4 regions of the Variovorax xiamenensis genome follow, and region 3 is predicted to be linked to each of the others. Evidence: predicted binding sites of a transcription regulator. Region 3 holds the regulator's gene; each other region holds the start of a gene.
What was found. Region 3 encodes sigma-54, which starts transcription at its own class of promoters, with help from an activator protein. Its sites were predicted from a motif close to TGGCANGNAANCTGCTTT; they were not measured.
Positions count from the first base shown of each region.

Region 1: the regulator sigma-54 is predicted to act here: its motif matches at 1,240-1,257, upstream of SFB74_RS02245 (ammonium transporter).
Region 2: the regulator sigma-54 is predicted to act here: its motif matches at 1,742-1,759, upstream of SFB74_RS30205 (isopenicillin N synthase family dioxygenase).
Region 4: the regulator sigma-54 is predicted to act here: its motif matches at 2,094-2,111, upstream of SFB74_RS11295 (ammonium transporter).

Region 1 is NZ_CP139038.1:518,114-521,541, forward strand. Features, by position in the region: gene SFB74_RS02245 (ammonium transporter) at 1-1,201, opposite strand, end outside; gene SFB74_RS02250 (sulfite exporter TauE/SafE family protein) at 1,576-2,334, shown strand; gene chrA (chromate efflux transporter) at 2,355-3,428, shown strand, end outside.
Region 2 is NZ_CP139038.1:6,581,705-6,585,132, reverse strand. Features, by position in the region: gene SFB74_RS30215 (BMP family ABC transporter substrate-binding protein) at 1-237, opposite strand, end outside; gene SFB74_RS30210 (VOC family protein) at 317-703, opposite strand; gene SFB74_RS30205 (isopenicillin N synthase family dioxygenase) at 708-1,709, opposite strand; gene rutR (HTH-type transcriptional regulator RutR) at 1,929-2,651, shown strand; gene rutF (NADH-dependent FMN reductase RutF) at 2,667-3,215, opposite strand; gene SFB74_RS30190 (malonic semialdehyde reductase) at 3,230-3,428, opposite strand, start outside.
Region 3 is NZ_CP139038.1:749,866-753,293, reverse strand. Features, by position in the region: gene SFB74_RS03285 (phospholipase D family protein) at 1-660, opposite strand, end outside; gene rpoN (RNA polymerase factor sigma-54) at 674-2,281, opposite strand; gene lptB (LPS export ABC transporter ATP-binding protein) at 2,303-3,097, opposite strand; gene lptA (lipopolysaccharide transport periplasmic protein LptA) at 3,094-3,428, opposite strand, start outside.
Region 4 is NZ_CP139038.1:2,545,210-2,548,637, forward strand. Features, by position in the region: gene SFB74_RS11285 (acyltransferase family protein) at 1-894, opposite strand, end outside; gene SFB74_RS11290 (LytTR family DNA-binding domain-containing protein) at 1,061-2,029, shown strand; gene SFB74_RS11295 (ammonium transporter) at 2,182-3,384, shown strand.

The sequences.
Region 1 (3,428 bases), 230 kb from region 3:
CGAGGCCCAGCAGCTCGCTGTCGGCATCCACGCGCAGGCCGACCATGACGTGCACCAGGAACAGCACCACCGCCGTCCCCGTCGCACTGAAGATGGCCACGCTGCCGACCGCGATCGCCTGCGTCAGCACGTCGCCGGTTGCGCCCGAGATGCGCGGGTCGGCGAACACGCCCGTCAGCAGCGCGCCCACGATGCCGCCGATGCCGTGCACGCCGAACACGTCGAGAGAGTCGTCCGCGCCCAGCAGGTGCTTCAGGCCGGTGGCTCCCCAGTAACAGGCCAGCCCGGCGATGGCGCCGATGGCCAGGGCTGCCGGCGGCGTGACGAAGCCGGCCGCCGGCGTGATGGCCACCAGACCGGCCACCAGGCCCGAGCACAGGCCCAGCAGCGACGGGCTGCGCCGCACGATCCACTCGCCGAGCATCCAGCTCATGGCGCCGGCGGCCGCCGCGATGTGCGTCACCAGCATGGCCAGCCCCGCGCGGCCGTCGGCCGCCACCGCCGAGCCGGCATTGAAGCCGAACCAGCCCACCCAGAGCAGGCCTGCGCCCGTCATGGTGAGCGCCAGGTTGTAGGGCTCGAAGGCTTCGCGGCCATAGCCCTTGCGCGAGCCGAGCGCGTAGGCGCACACCAGCCCCGCGATGCCCGCGTTGACGTGCACCACCGAGCCGCCCGCGAAGTCGAGCGCGCCCATCTGCGCGAGCCAGCCGCCGGGCTCCCACACCCAGTGGGCGATGGGCGCGTACACCAGCACGCTCCACAGCAGCGCGAACCACAGGATCGCCGAGAAGCGCATGCGCTCGACGAAGGCGCCGAGCACGAGGGCCGTGGTGATGATCGCGAAGGTGAGCTGGAACATCGCGTAGACCGGCTCGGGCACGTTGGGCGCCACGTGGCTCACCGCGAGCTGCCCGGCCTCCTTCAGGTACTCGAAGCCCGAGAACCAGAGGCGGGCGGTGCCGCCGAGCCAGGGCCAGCCCTCGGTGAAGGCCAGCGAATAGCCCACCGCGAACCAGGTCAGCGAGACCGCCGAGGCGATCGCCACCACTGCCGCCATGGTGGCCAGCACGTTCTTGCGGCGCACCATGCCGGCGTAGAAGAGGGCGATGCCGGGCAGCGTCATCAGCAGCACCAGCGCGGTCGAGGTCATCATCCATGCGGTGTCTGCCGCGTTGATGGAGGCTTGCGGTGCCAGGGCCATGGTCGCTTTTCTTCTTCAAGTGATGGACTCAGGCGCCCCGTGCACAAGTCGTGCCACGTCGTTAACTATCAGAAACACTTTGGTTTGCAAACCTGGCTTCCTCGGTAAGGCAAAGCGGGTAATTCCCAATGCACTGAGGAGGTGCGTGCCCCTAAAGTCTGCGCACTCGCGAACGGGCCCTGCTCGTGTGCCGAGGGTCCGAGGAGACAATCCCCCCAAGCAACAAGAAAAATCTTCAAAGGCTCCGTACGAGATGCCTGTTCGACTTTGGAAGGCGCCGCTGGTCGGCGCCTTTTTTATTTGCGCCAACGCTTGAGGCGCGGGCCTTTTTAGCTACTTTTTCGATAGCACCGGGGTGAGACAATCCACCCCCTATGGAAATGCTGGTGGTGACGGGCGCCTCTGCGCTCGCGGGTTTTGTCGATTCGATCGTGGGCGGGGGCGGGCTGATCCTGGTGCCCGCGCTGTTCGCCGTTTTTCCGGGCGCACCGCCCGCGACCCTGCTGGGCACCAACAAGAGCGCGTCCATCTGGGGCACGGCAGCCGCCGCCGCCCAGTTCAGCCAGCGGGTGCAGATGCGCTGGGGCGCCCTGTGGCCGGCCGCGCTGCTGGGCTTTGCGGGCTCGATGCTGGGCGCCTGGGGCGTCACCATGTTCCCGGGCGACTTCCTGCGCAAGGCGCTGCCGCTGATCCTGCTGGGCGTGCTGCTGTACACGCTGGCGCGCAAGGACATGGGCCGTATGCACGCGCCGCGCTTCTCCGGGCGCGCCGAGACGCTGGCGGCCTGCACCATCGGGCTGTCGATCGGGCTGTACGACGGCTTCTTCGGGCCGGGCGCGGGGAGCTTCCTGGTGTTCCTCTTCGTGCGCTGGATGGGCTACGACTTCCTCAACGCCTCGGCCTCGGCCAAGATCATCAACACCCTGACCAACGCCGCCGCGCTGATCCTGCTGGCCGCCAAGGGCCACGTCTGGTGGCACTACGGGTTGGTGATGGCGGTGGCCAACGTGGCCGGCAGCCTGCTGGGCACGCGGGTTGCGCTGAAGCACGGCGCCGGCTTCGTGCGCGTGGTGTTCATCGTGGTGGTGAGCGCGCTGATACTGAAGACCGCCTACGACGCATTCCTGAAATAGCGAAACACGAAAGTCGCCCGATGCCTCCCTCCGAAGACCCAGCCGAGCCGCCTGTCTCCGTCAGCTTCTGGCAGGCCTTCGGCTACTGGCTCAAGCTGGGTTTCATCAGCTTCGGCGGGCCGGCCGGGCAGATCGCGCTGATGCACCAGGAGCTGGTGGAGCGCCGGCGCTGGATCTCGGAAAAGCGCTTCCTGCACGCCCTCAACTACTGCATGCTGCTGCCCGGCCCCGAGGCCCAGCAGCTCGCCACCTACATCGGCTGGCTCATGCATCGCACCTGGGGCGGCATCGCGGCGGGCGTGCTGTTCGTGCTGCCCTCGCTCTTCATCCTGATCGCGCTGTCGTGGGTCTACATGGCCTACGGGCAGGTGCCGGCGGTGGCGGGGCTGCTGTACGGCGTGAAGCCGGCGGTGACGGCCATCGTGCTGTTCGCGGCCTGGCGCATCGGCTCGCGGGTGCTGAAGAACGCGTGGCTCTGGGCGATCGCGGCGGCCGCCTTCGTGGCGATATTCGCGCTGCAGCTGCCGTTTCCGCTGATCGTGCTGGTGGCCGGGGCCATCGGCTACCTGGGCAGCCGGGTGGCACCCGAACGCTTCGCGCCGGGCGGCGGGCATGCGGCGTCGGCGGCCTCGGCCGGCCCGGCGCTCATCGACGACGACACGCCGACGCCCGCGCACGCGCGCTTCGGCTGGGGCCGCTTCTGGCGCGTGCTGGGCGTGTTCCTCGCGCTGTGGCTGGGCGCCATGGGTGCGCTTACCGCGCTGTACGGCTGGCACGGCACGCTCACGCAGATGGGCTGGTTCTTCACCAAGGCCGCGCTGATGACCTTCGGCGGCGCCTACGCGGTGCTGCCCTACGTGTTCCAGGGCGCGGTCGACCACTACGGCTGGCTGGGCGCCACGCAGATGATCGACGGCCTCGCGCTGGGCGAGACCACGCCGGGGCCGCTCATCATGGTGGTGTCCTTCGTGGGCTTCGTCGGCGGCTGGAACCAGGCGTTGTTCGGCGCCGGGTCGCTCTTCACCGCCGGCGCGGTGGCGGCAACGGTGGTGAGCTTCTTCACCTTCCTGCCGTCCTTCCTGTTCATCCTGCTG
Region 2 (3,428 bases), 1.4 Mb from region 3:
CTCCACGAACTGGATCTTCTGGCCGATCTCCTTTTCGATCTTCACGCGGGCCTCGTCGAAGGCCTGCGTCCAGCCGCCGTCGTTCTTGGGGCCGAAGTAGAGCATCGCGATCTTCGGCTTGTCCTTGAGCGTGAAGCCGTCGGCGGCCGCGGCGGGCAGCGTGGTGAAGAACGCGCCGCCGGCCGCGATGGTCATCGCTAGGCCCAGGCCGGGAGTGAGGGTGCGCAGCTGCTGCATGGAACTACCTTTGAGAAGAGGCGTTGAAGAAGCGTTGAAGGAAGGGAGGCAAAAGCGGGGAGGGGAACGCAGAGGCGCGTCACATCATGAAGTTGATGCGGAACACGTTGCCCTCGGGATCGAGCAGCACCGACTGGTACCAGTTGTAGTAGGTGACGTATGGCGGCTTCACGAGCGTGGCGCCGGCTTCGAGCGCAACGGGCACCATGCGGTCGACGTCGGCCTGGCTGTCGACGTCGATGTTCAGCAGGAACTTCACGCCGCGCGTGTCGGAGAACTCGCCCAGGTGCAGCAGCTCGTAGGCATCGAGGGCATTGAAACCAAGGCTCGACTTGCCGGTATCGAGCCCGCGGAAGATGGGCGAGCGGATCGCCTCGATCTCCGGAAAGCCGAAGACGCGCTGGTAGAAGCCGCTGAGCGCGACCACGTCCTTCGCGAAGACGTTGACGTAGGACAGGTGAGCCATGCGTTCAGGCCGCCACTTTGGTGCCGCCGAAGGTCGTCTGCTTGACGAACTTCGAGGTGAGGTGGTCGCCCGAGGAAATGGGCGCGTACTTCGCCTGCTCGCCCGGCGCGAGGCAGCTCGGCAGGCATTCGACCATCGCGTCGTAGTTGGGCTGGTGGAAGAACACCAGCGACTGGCGACGGTTGGTGCTCGCCACTTCGAAGGGCGGGTTGATCACGCGGTGCAGCGTGGACACCCACTGATCGTTGGTCCACTGCATCATGAGGTCGGCGATGTTGACCACCAGGCCGCCCTCGACCTGCGGCACGTCGACCCACTGGCCGGCCTTGTTGAACACCTGCAGGCCCTTGTCGTCGGGCAGCACGATCGTGAGGCTGCCGTAGTCGCTGTGCGCGCCCGCGCGCAGTTGGCCGGGCAGCGGCTGCTCGCGCTGGGGCGGATAGCTCAGCACGCGGAACATGCTGATGTGTTTGTCGATCTTGTCGTCGAAGAAGAATTCGGGCAGCGACAGGCCGAGCGCGAAGACGCGCATCAGCGAGCGCGAGAGATCGCTCATTGCCTCGAAGTAGCCTTCGTAGGCTTCGCGGAAGCCGTCGATGGGCGGCCAGCTGTTGGGCTCGAAGTGCGGGCCTGCGGCAGGCCCGCGGTGGTAGTCGTCGTCCGGCACGTTCGAGGGGCCGATGGAGAACGATTCCTTCAGGTCGCCCGGCGCCGCCTCCTCGAGGCTGTAGGAGAGGCCTTCCTCGCCCACCGCGCTGTAGCCGCGCACCGCGTCCTCGCGCGGACGATCGACCTTGCGCTTCTCGCCCAGCGGCATGTCGAAGAACCTGCGCGAGAGCGAGGACACGCGCGATATCAGCTCGGGCGAAATGCCGTGGTTGGTGATGACGAGGAAGCCGATGCTGCGGCAGGCTTCGTCGACTTTCTTCGCGACCTCCGCCTTGCCTTCGGCGGTGCCGGCGAAGTAGGGCGCTAGATCGATGATGGGAACGGACAGCAGGGTCATGGCAGTTTCCTCATGCTTGGCATGCCTTTCGCCATGCAACGTCTGTGCCAGTTGGACCAAATGGACAAACAGCGTCCGTCGCGTCAGCATGGTGCGCCGCGAGGCCTTCGCGGTGGCATGCGAACACGGTCATGGCGCAAGGCGATGCACCGTGGCCTTACAGTGGTGCGCAACACGGATGCCGGAACCGGACAGGAACACGCAGGAGAGCGAGGGAAGATGCCGAAGACCAAGGCGCTGGCCGCAGCGGCCAGCAAGCAGACCAAGCAGGAAAAGGACAAGGAAAAGAGCCCTGCGCGCAAGCGCGCGGTGCGCAGTGCCTCTTCGGTGAACCGCAGGCTGCGCCAGATCGAGGACAAGCGCAGCGCGATCCTCGGCGCGGCGCTGGGGCTGTTCTCGCGCTTCGGCCTGCATGGCACGTCCATCGACCAGGTGGCTGCGCGCGCCGACGTGTCGAAGAGCAACCTGCTCTACTACTTCGCGAACAAGGAAGAGCTGTACGTCAACGTGCTGCGCGACCTGCTCGCGCTGTGGCTCGAACCGCTGCGCGGCTTCAGCGCCGAGCAGGACCCGGCCCAGGCCATCGGCGACTACATCCGCCGCAAGCTGGTGATCTCGCGCGACCGGCCCGATGCGTCGCGGCTCTTCTGCCTGGAGATGATTCAGGGCGCGCCGCTGCTGCGCGACGAACTCGACCGCGAACTGCGCGAGCTGGTGGAGAAGAAATCCGAAGTGATCCGCGCGTGGGTCGATGCGGGCAAGCTGGCGCCGGTCGATCCGCATCACCTCATCTTCGCGCTGTGGGCCGTGACGCAGCACTACGCGGACTTCGGCGTGCAGGTGCAGGCGCTGTCGGGACACACGCTGGAAGACGAAGGATTCTTCGAGCGCGCGGTGGAGAACGTGCAGCGCATCGTCCTCCAGGGCATCGCGCCGCGCTGACAGCACTGACTGCGGTCAGTGCTGCTGCGGTGCCGCGATCTCGTGGTACTGCCGGTCGAAGTAGATGAGGCCCTGCGCCGCACCGCCGATGGCGATGGAGACGGCCTCGCAGAACAGAACGTCGTGCGTGCCCGCGCTGGTGGCATGCACCACGCGGCAATCGAAGGACACGGCCGCATCGTCGAGCATCGGCGAACCGGTGGTCTTGCTGCTCCAGCGGGCTGCGGCGAAGCGTTCGTCCATCGGCGTCTTGCCCCCGAAGAGGGCGGACAAGGTCTGATGCCCCGCGGCGAGCACGTTGACGCACAGCACGCCATTCGCCTTGAACGCCGGGTACACCGAGGCCGAACGGTTCAGGCACACCAGCAGCGTCGGCGGCTCGTCGGTCACGCTGCAGACGGCCGATGCTGTGAAGCCGGCACGGCCCGCGGGACCGTCGGTGGTGATGATGTTCACCGCAGCACCCAGCCGCGCCATCGCATTGCGAAAATCGGCCTTCTGCAGGCCGGGGGGAATCGATGCCGATGGGGAGACGGGGTTCGAGGCCATGACGTTGTGCAGCATGTCGCGCGGCTCCTTCAGGCCAGCACGCAGGCCTCGTCGAAGGCCAGCCGCGGCAGGCGGCCGAAAACCTTCGACGCGTCGCCGTGGCCGAGGTTGATGAGGAAGTTGACGGTCCAGTCGGTGCCCTCGAAGAAGGCCGCGTCGACCTTCGCCTTGTCGAAGCCGGACATCGGGCCCGCGTCGAGGCCGATCGCGCGCGCCGCGAGCAGAAGG
Region 3 (3,428 bases):
GATGAGCGCGCCGGTGACGAAGGTGTCGAGGTCGATGAAGTTCTCGCCCGCGGTGCGCCTGAAGTACTGGTTGCCGATGTTGCGCCCGCCAGCCACCGCCATCGCGCCGTCGGCGATGAAGAGCTTGTTGTGCATGCGGCGATTGACGCGGCTGAAGTCGAAGAGCGAGGCGGTGAAGCGCTTCAGCAGGCTGCCGCGCCCGGCCGGAAAGGGGTTGAACAGCCGCAGCTCCACGTTGGGCGTGGCGGCGAGGCCGAGCAGCAGCTCGTCTTCGCCGGAGGTGTAGAGGTCGTCCATCAGCAGCCGCACGCGCACGCCGCGCTGGGCGGCGTCGCGCAGGGTGCGCAGCAGGTAGCGGCCGGTCTCGTCGTTCTCGATCTGGTAGTACTGCACGTCGAGCGTGCGCTGCGCGCGGCGGGCCAGCTGGATGCGGGTGTCGAAGGCGAAGTCGCCGCCGGGCATCAGGCGGAAACCGCTGAGGTCGGGGTCGGGCTGGGAAGCCAGCGCGATCTTGCCGAGCGCGGTGTCGGCCGAGACGGCCATGGCCTTGGTGGGTGTGCGCGGTGCCTCGTCGGGCAGCGTGGCGCAGCCTGCGAGCAGCAGCACCGCCACCATGGCGAAGACCCAATGCCCACAGCGCGACATCAGGCCTCGGTTCATCGGCGGTGTCTTTCTACAGGGCCTTGCGAAGATTGGCGGGCGCGATGCGCAGCGCCTCGCGGTACTTGGCGACGGTGCGGCGCGCGCACTCGATGCCCTGCTCCTTCAGCATCTCGGAGATCTGGCTGTCCGACAGCGGCTTCTTCACGCTCTCGGAGCCGACGAACTGCTTGATGAGCGCGCGCACCGCGGTGCTCGATGCGTTGCCGCCGGTCTCGGTGCCCAGCGCCGAGCCGAAGAAGTACTTGAGCTCGACCGTGCCGAAGGGCGTGGCCATGTACTTGGCGGTGGTCACGCGCGAGATGGTCGATTCGTGCAGGCCCAGCTCGTCGGCGATCTCGCGCAGCACCAGCGGACGCATGGCCAGCTCGCCGTGCACGAAGTAGCTCTTCTGCCGCTCGACGATGGCGTTGCTCACGCGCAGGATGGTGTCGAAGCGCTGCTGGATGTTCTTGATGAACCAGCGCGCCTCCTGCAGCCGCTGCGACAGCGCCTGGCTGCCCTCGCCCTTGTGCGACTTGAGCGCGCCGGCGTAGATGTCGTGCACGCGCAGGCGCGGCATGACCTCGGGGTTGAGCATGACGCGGAACTTCACGTTCGTGCCGCGCCCCGTCTTGGTGACGATCACGTCGGGAATGATGATGTTGCGCTCGACGTCGACGAAGCTGCGGCCCGGCTTGGGCTCCAGCCGCGCGATGACCTGCAGCGCCGAGCGCACCAGCTCCTCGTTGCTGCGGGTGAGCGTGGCAAGGCGCTTGAAGTCGCGGCGCGCGAGCAGCTCCATCGGCTGCTTGCAGATGGCGATGGCGGTCTTGCGGACCTGCTCTTCTTCCTCGGTCTCGTCGTCGCTGGCCATGGCGCGCAGCTGGATGCTCAGGCATTCGCCCAGGTCGCGCGCGCCGACACCGGCGGGCTCCAGGCTCTGCAGCAGGCCGAGCGCCACCTGGAAGTGGTGCACGAGGTCGTCGAACTGGTCGTTGTCGTCGCCGGCCAGGCCCGAGGCGAGCGCGGGCAGCGAGTCTTCGAGGTAGCCGTCGTCGTTGAGCGATTCGATGAGAAAGCGCAGCGCGGCGCTGTCGTTCTCGCTCAGCCGCAGGCTCAGCGCCTGGCGGTGCAGGAAGGACTGCAGCGACTCCTGGCTGCGCGCGAGCTCGGTGGCATCGGCGCGATCGTCGTCGCCGGCGTTGTTCTGGCGCGCCGGGGCGTCGCCGCCCCATTCGCTGTCGTCGGGCGCCATGTCGACGGTGCCATCGCCTTCCCAGTCGGGCTCGCGCTCGGCGATTTCGGCGGCGGGGCCGTCGGAGTCGGCGGCCGCGGTGGAGCTGGTTTCGGAAGAGGTCGTGGCGGCCGGGCCGGGCGCCGTGGGCGCGAAGTCGCTTTCGCCGCCCTCGCCACCGTCACCGCCGTCGTCGCGCGGGATCGGAGCGTCCGCCGTCTCGAGCCCGAATTCCTCGCGCACGGCTTCCTCGGCGGTGCGCTCGAGAAAGGGGTTCTCGTCGAGCATCTGCTCCACCTCCTGGCTCAGCTCGAGCGTGGAGAGTTGGAGCAGCCTGATCGACTGCTGCAGCTGCGGCGTGAGTGCCAGATGCTGCGAAACGCGAAGGGACAGCCCTTGCTTCATGGTGGAAACCGCCCCCGCCCCTTACATGCGGAAGTGCTCGCCCAGGTACACCCTGCGTACCTCGGCGTTGTCGACGATCTCCGAAGGCGTGCCTTGTGCCAGCACGTGCCCGTCGCTGATGATGAAGGCGTGGTCGCAGATGCCCAGCGTCTCGCGCACGTTGTGGTCGGTGATGAGCACGCCGATGCCGCGCTCCTTCAGGAAGCTGATGATCCGCTGGATCTCGATCACCGCGATGGGGTCGATGCCGGCGAAGGGCTCGTCCAGCAGGATGAAGCGCGGCTGCGTGGCCAGCGCGCGCGCGATCTCGACGCGGCGGCGCTCGCCGCCCGACAGCGCCAGCGCAGGCGAATCGCGCAGGTGGTCGACGCGCAGGTCGGCCAGCAGGTCGGTCAGGCGCTCCTCGATGTGCTCCTTCGACAGGGCCACCATCTTGCCGTTCGCGTCGGGCTCGCTCTGGAGCTCGAGCACGGCGCGCACGTTTTCCTCGACCGTGAGCTTGCGGAAGATCGAGGCTTCCTGCGGCAGGTAGCTCAGGCCCATGCGGGCGCGGCGGTGGATCGGCATGTGGGCGATCGGCTCGCCGTCGATGGTGATGTCGCCGGCGTCGGCGCGCACCAGGCCCACGATCATGTAGAACGAGGTGGTCTTGCCGGCGCCGTTCGGCCCGAGCAGCCCGACGACTTCGCCCTTCTGCACGTCGAGCGAGACGTCCTTGACGACCGTGCGGCTGCCGTAGCTCTTCTTCAGGCCGCGCGCGACCAGGCGGCTGCCCGGTGCGCCGTTGGCGTCCTGCGTTCCTGCGGATTCGATCACTTGCGCGTGTCTCCCTGGTCACTGCCGAGCGTGGTGCTCTGGCGCAGGCCCTTGCCGGGCGCCGGGGTGGGAGCCGGCGGCGGTGCCTTCGCACCGGCCGGGGCCGAGGCGCCGGCAGCCGGGGCGGTGGCGGCCTTGGGGGTGAGGATGGTCCTGACGCGTCCGCCCGGGGCCGAGGCGTTCACGGCGGTGTTCGGCGGCACGGTGGAACCGTTGACGGTGTAGGTGTCATTGCTCTGGTCGTAGACGATCAGCGCGCCCTGGCTCTCGTCGTTCGGGGTGGCGCCCAGCAGCCGGCGCATGGTCGCGTTGCGGATGAACTTGACGTTGT
Region 4 (3,428 bases), 1.8 Mb from region 3:
CGCGACGGCCAGCCACAGGTAGAGCATGCGCAGGGTGTCCATCAGCAGGCCCGAGGGGGGAGCCTTCACGCCTGCGCGCAACGCGATGAAGGTGGCGATGACGGCGACCGCCAGCGCGAGCGACACGCGGCGCAGCCGCTCCAGCTCCTTCCACACGCCGGTGTCCACGCCCATCCAGTAGCCGTAGAGGAACATCGTGAAGTAGAGGCTGTGCAGGTGGAAGTCGCGCACCAGGTTGTGCGTGGCCGGGAAGTGCGAGGCCAGCAGCATCGTGAACACCAGCAGCGGCACCACCGGCAACAGCAGCAGCCTCCAGCCGCGCAGGCCGTTGAAGGCGCGCCGCACCCACTGGCCGGTGGCCGAATTCCACAGCGGCAGCGTCAGCGCTACCAGCGCGGTGTAGATGAAAAGGTAGGGCAGGTACCAGAGGTGGTTCCAGGTGATGCCGAACTCCGCGCCGTCGAAGGCCTGCTTCGGCCACGGCTGGGCCATCGACAGGTAGCGCAGCAGGAAGGCGCCGAAGCCCGGTGCGACCAGCCCGTTGGCCACGCCTTGCGCGTAGGCTTGGTAGGGCACGACTACCGCCATGCCGAAGGCCAGCGGCAGCATCAGCCGCAGGCCCCGGCTGCGCAGCAGTCCCCATGTGCCCTGGCCCCGGCTCAGGAAGCCGAGCGACACGCCCGAGATCAAAAAGACCAGGTCCATGCGCCACAGGTTCAGGACGCGCATCGGCCATTGCAGCCACTCGGCCGCGTGCGGGCTCTTGAGGTGCCAGGGCCAGTCGGCCACGTAGTACATGCCCACGTGATAGAGGATGACGAAGAGGAAGGCCAGCGCGCGCAGGGCGTCGATGTCGTGGCGGCGGTGGTCGGGCGGGATGTGGGCGGCGGTCATGAACGGTTCCTCGAAGCGGGAAGGTCGCCATGCTCGGCCCGGTCGCCCCCGCGCGGCGCGGCCAGGGGACGGATCGTCCCGGCTTTGTGACGAGCGGTGGCCGGCGGGGACGAAATCCGGGGCGAAAAAACCGGCCCCGGGGCCTGTTTTCGCGAGAATTCCCCGCATGGGAGACCCCCGCAAGAATCTCTACGAGCGCTACGCACCGATCCGCCGCCCGCTGGAGGTGGCGTTCTGGATCGTGCTGATGAGCCTGCAGGCCGCGTTCAGCACGATGGTGGCGATCATGGATGTGCGCACGCGCGCCGTGCCGCGGCCCAACTGGGAGGTCGCGACCTGGGAGGTGTCCAGCCACCTGGTGCTGCTGCTCCTGGTGCCGGCGCTGTTCGCGGTGGAGCGCCGGCTGTCGCCATTGGTGCGCACCCGCCCGCTGCGCTTTCTGGCGTGGCATGCGGCGGCGAGCGTGGTGTTCAGCGTGGTCCACGTCGCGGGCATGTTCGGGCTGCGCTCGCTGGTCTACGCCATGGCCGGCGAGCGCTACGACTTCTGGAGCTGGGTCGGGCAGTGGGGCTACGAGTACCTGAAGGACGTGCGGGTGTACGTGAGCATCGTCTTCGGCATCTGGGCCTACCGGCTGTTCCTGCTTCGGTTGCAGGGGGAGGCTCGGGTGCTGGATGCGCCGGAGGAGGGGGCCGCGATGCCGCCTCCGGCTCCGGCGCCCGCAGTGGCGGAACCGGAGGGTTTCGAACCCTCGATGCCGGAAACACCCCAGCCCCCGCCGTCGCCACCATCGCCGCCCGCGCGCCCCGAGCGCTTCCTGGTGCGCAAGCTGCGCCGCGAGTTCCTCATTGCCGCCACCGACATCGACTGGCTCCAGGCCGAGGGCAACTACGTCGGCCTGCACGTCAACGGCCACGACTACCTGCTGCGCTCCACGCTGACCGATTTCCTGACCCAGCTCGACCCCGCGCTCTTCGCGCGCGTGCACCGCAGCCATGCGGTGAACCTGGGGCGCATCAGGGAAATCGAGCCGCTGGACGGCGGCGACGCCCGGCTGCACATGCACGACGGCACCACCGTGCCCTGCAGCCGCCGCTACCGGGACGCCCTGCGCACGGGCATCGGCGCGGCCTGATCCGGTGCGCGGCGGGCCGTGACCGGCCCGTTATTGGTTCATTTCGCACCATGAGAGAGCCTTCGGGCACCATTTTTGCTTCATTGGCCGGCCGCGCTGGTTGATTCGGGTGCGGCGCACCAATTCAAACCAAAAATCCGCAAGAAGCTCCAATGGACGCACTCAAACAGGGCGCAGATGCGCTGTTCATCCTTCTCGGCGCCATCATGGTCCTGGCCATGCACGCCGGCTTTGCCTTTCTCGAACTGGGCACCGTGCGCAAGAAGAATCAGGTCAATGCGCTGGTGAAGATCCTGGTCGACTTCTCGGTCTCGACCATCGTGTATTTCCTGGTGGGCTACGGAGTGGCCTACGGCACGCATTTCTTCGTGAGTGCCACCGAACTGTCGGCAAAGAGCGGCTACGAGCTGGTGAAGTTCTTCTTCCTGCTGACCTTCGCCGCGGCCATTCCGGCCATCATCTCGGGCGGCATCGCCGAGCGCGCCAAGTTCTGGCCGCAGCTGATCGCCACGGCGGTGATCGTCGGCTTCGTCTATCCGCTCTTCGAGGGCATCGCCTGGAACAAGCACTTCGGCATCCAGGACTGGATCGCCTCGCTCACCGGCCACGAGTTCCATGACTTCGCGGGCTCGGTGGTGGTGCACGCGGTGGGCGGCTGGCTGGCGCTGCCGGCGGTGCTGCTGCTGGGCGCGCGGCGCAACCGCTACCGGGGCGACGGCTCGCTGAGCGCGCATCCGCCGTCGAACATTCCCTTCCTGGCCCTCGGCGCCTGGGTGCTGTGCGTGGGCTGGTTCGGCTTCAACGTGATGAGCGCGCAGAGCATCGACAAGATCTCGGGCCTGGTGGCCGTCAACTCGCTGATGGCGATGGTGGGCGGCACGCTGGTGGCGCTGGCCATGGGCAAGAACGACCCGGGCTTCGTCTACAACGGCCCGCTCGCCGGCCTCGTGGCGGTGTGCGCCGGCTCCGACCTGATGCACCCGCTGGGTGCGCTGGTGGTGGGCGGCGTGGCGGGCGGCATCTTCGTCAAGCTGTTCACCCTCACGCAGAACAAATGGAAGATCGACGACGTGCTCGGCGTGTGGCCGCTGCATGGCCTGTGCGGCACCTGGGGCGGCATCGCGGCCGGCATCTTCGGCACGCAGGCGCTGGGCGGCATCGGCGGCGTGAACGTGTGGGCGCAGCTCATCGGCACCGTCATGGGCGTGGCCTGGGCCGCGCTGGCCGGTGCGGCGGTGTACGGCGCGCTGAAGGCTGTGGCGGGGCTGCGGCTGTCGCAGGAAGAGGAATACGACGGCGCCGACCTGTCGATCCACCATATCTCGGCCACGCCGGAGCGCGAGGTCAACTGGTAGGCTGGCGCCCTGCAGGGCCGGCCTGCCTCGGCTATTCTCGGCGC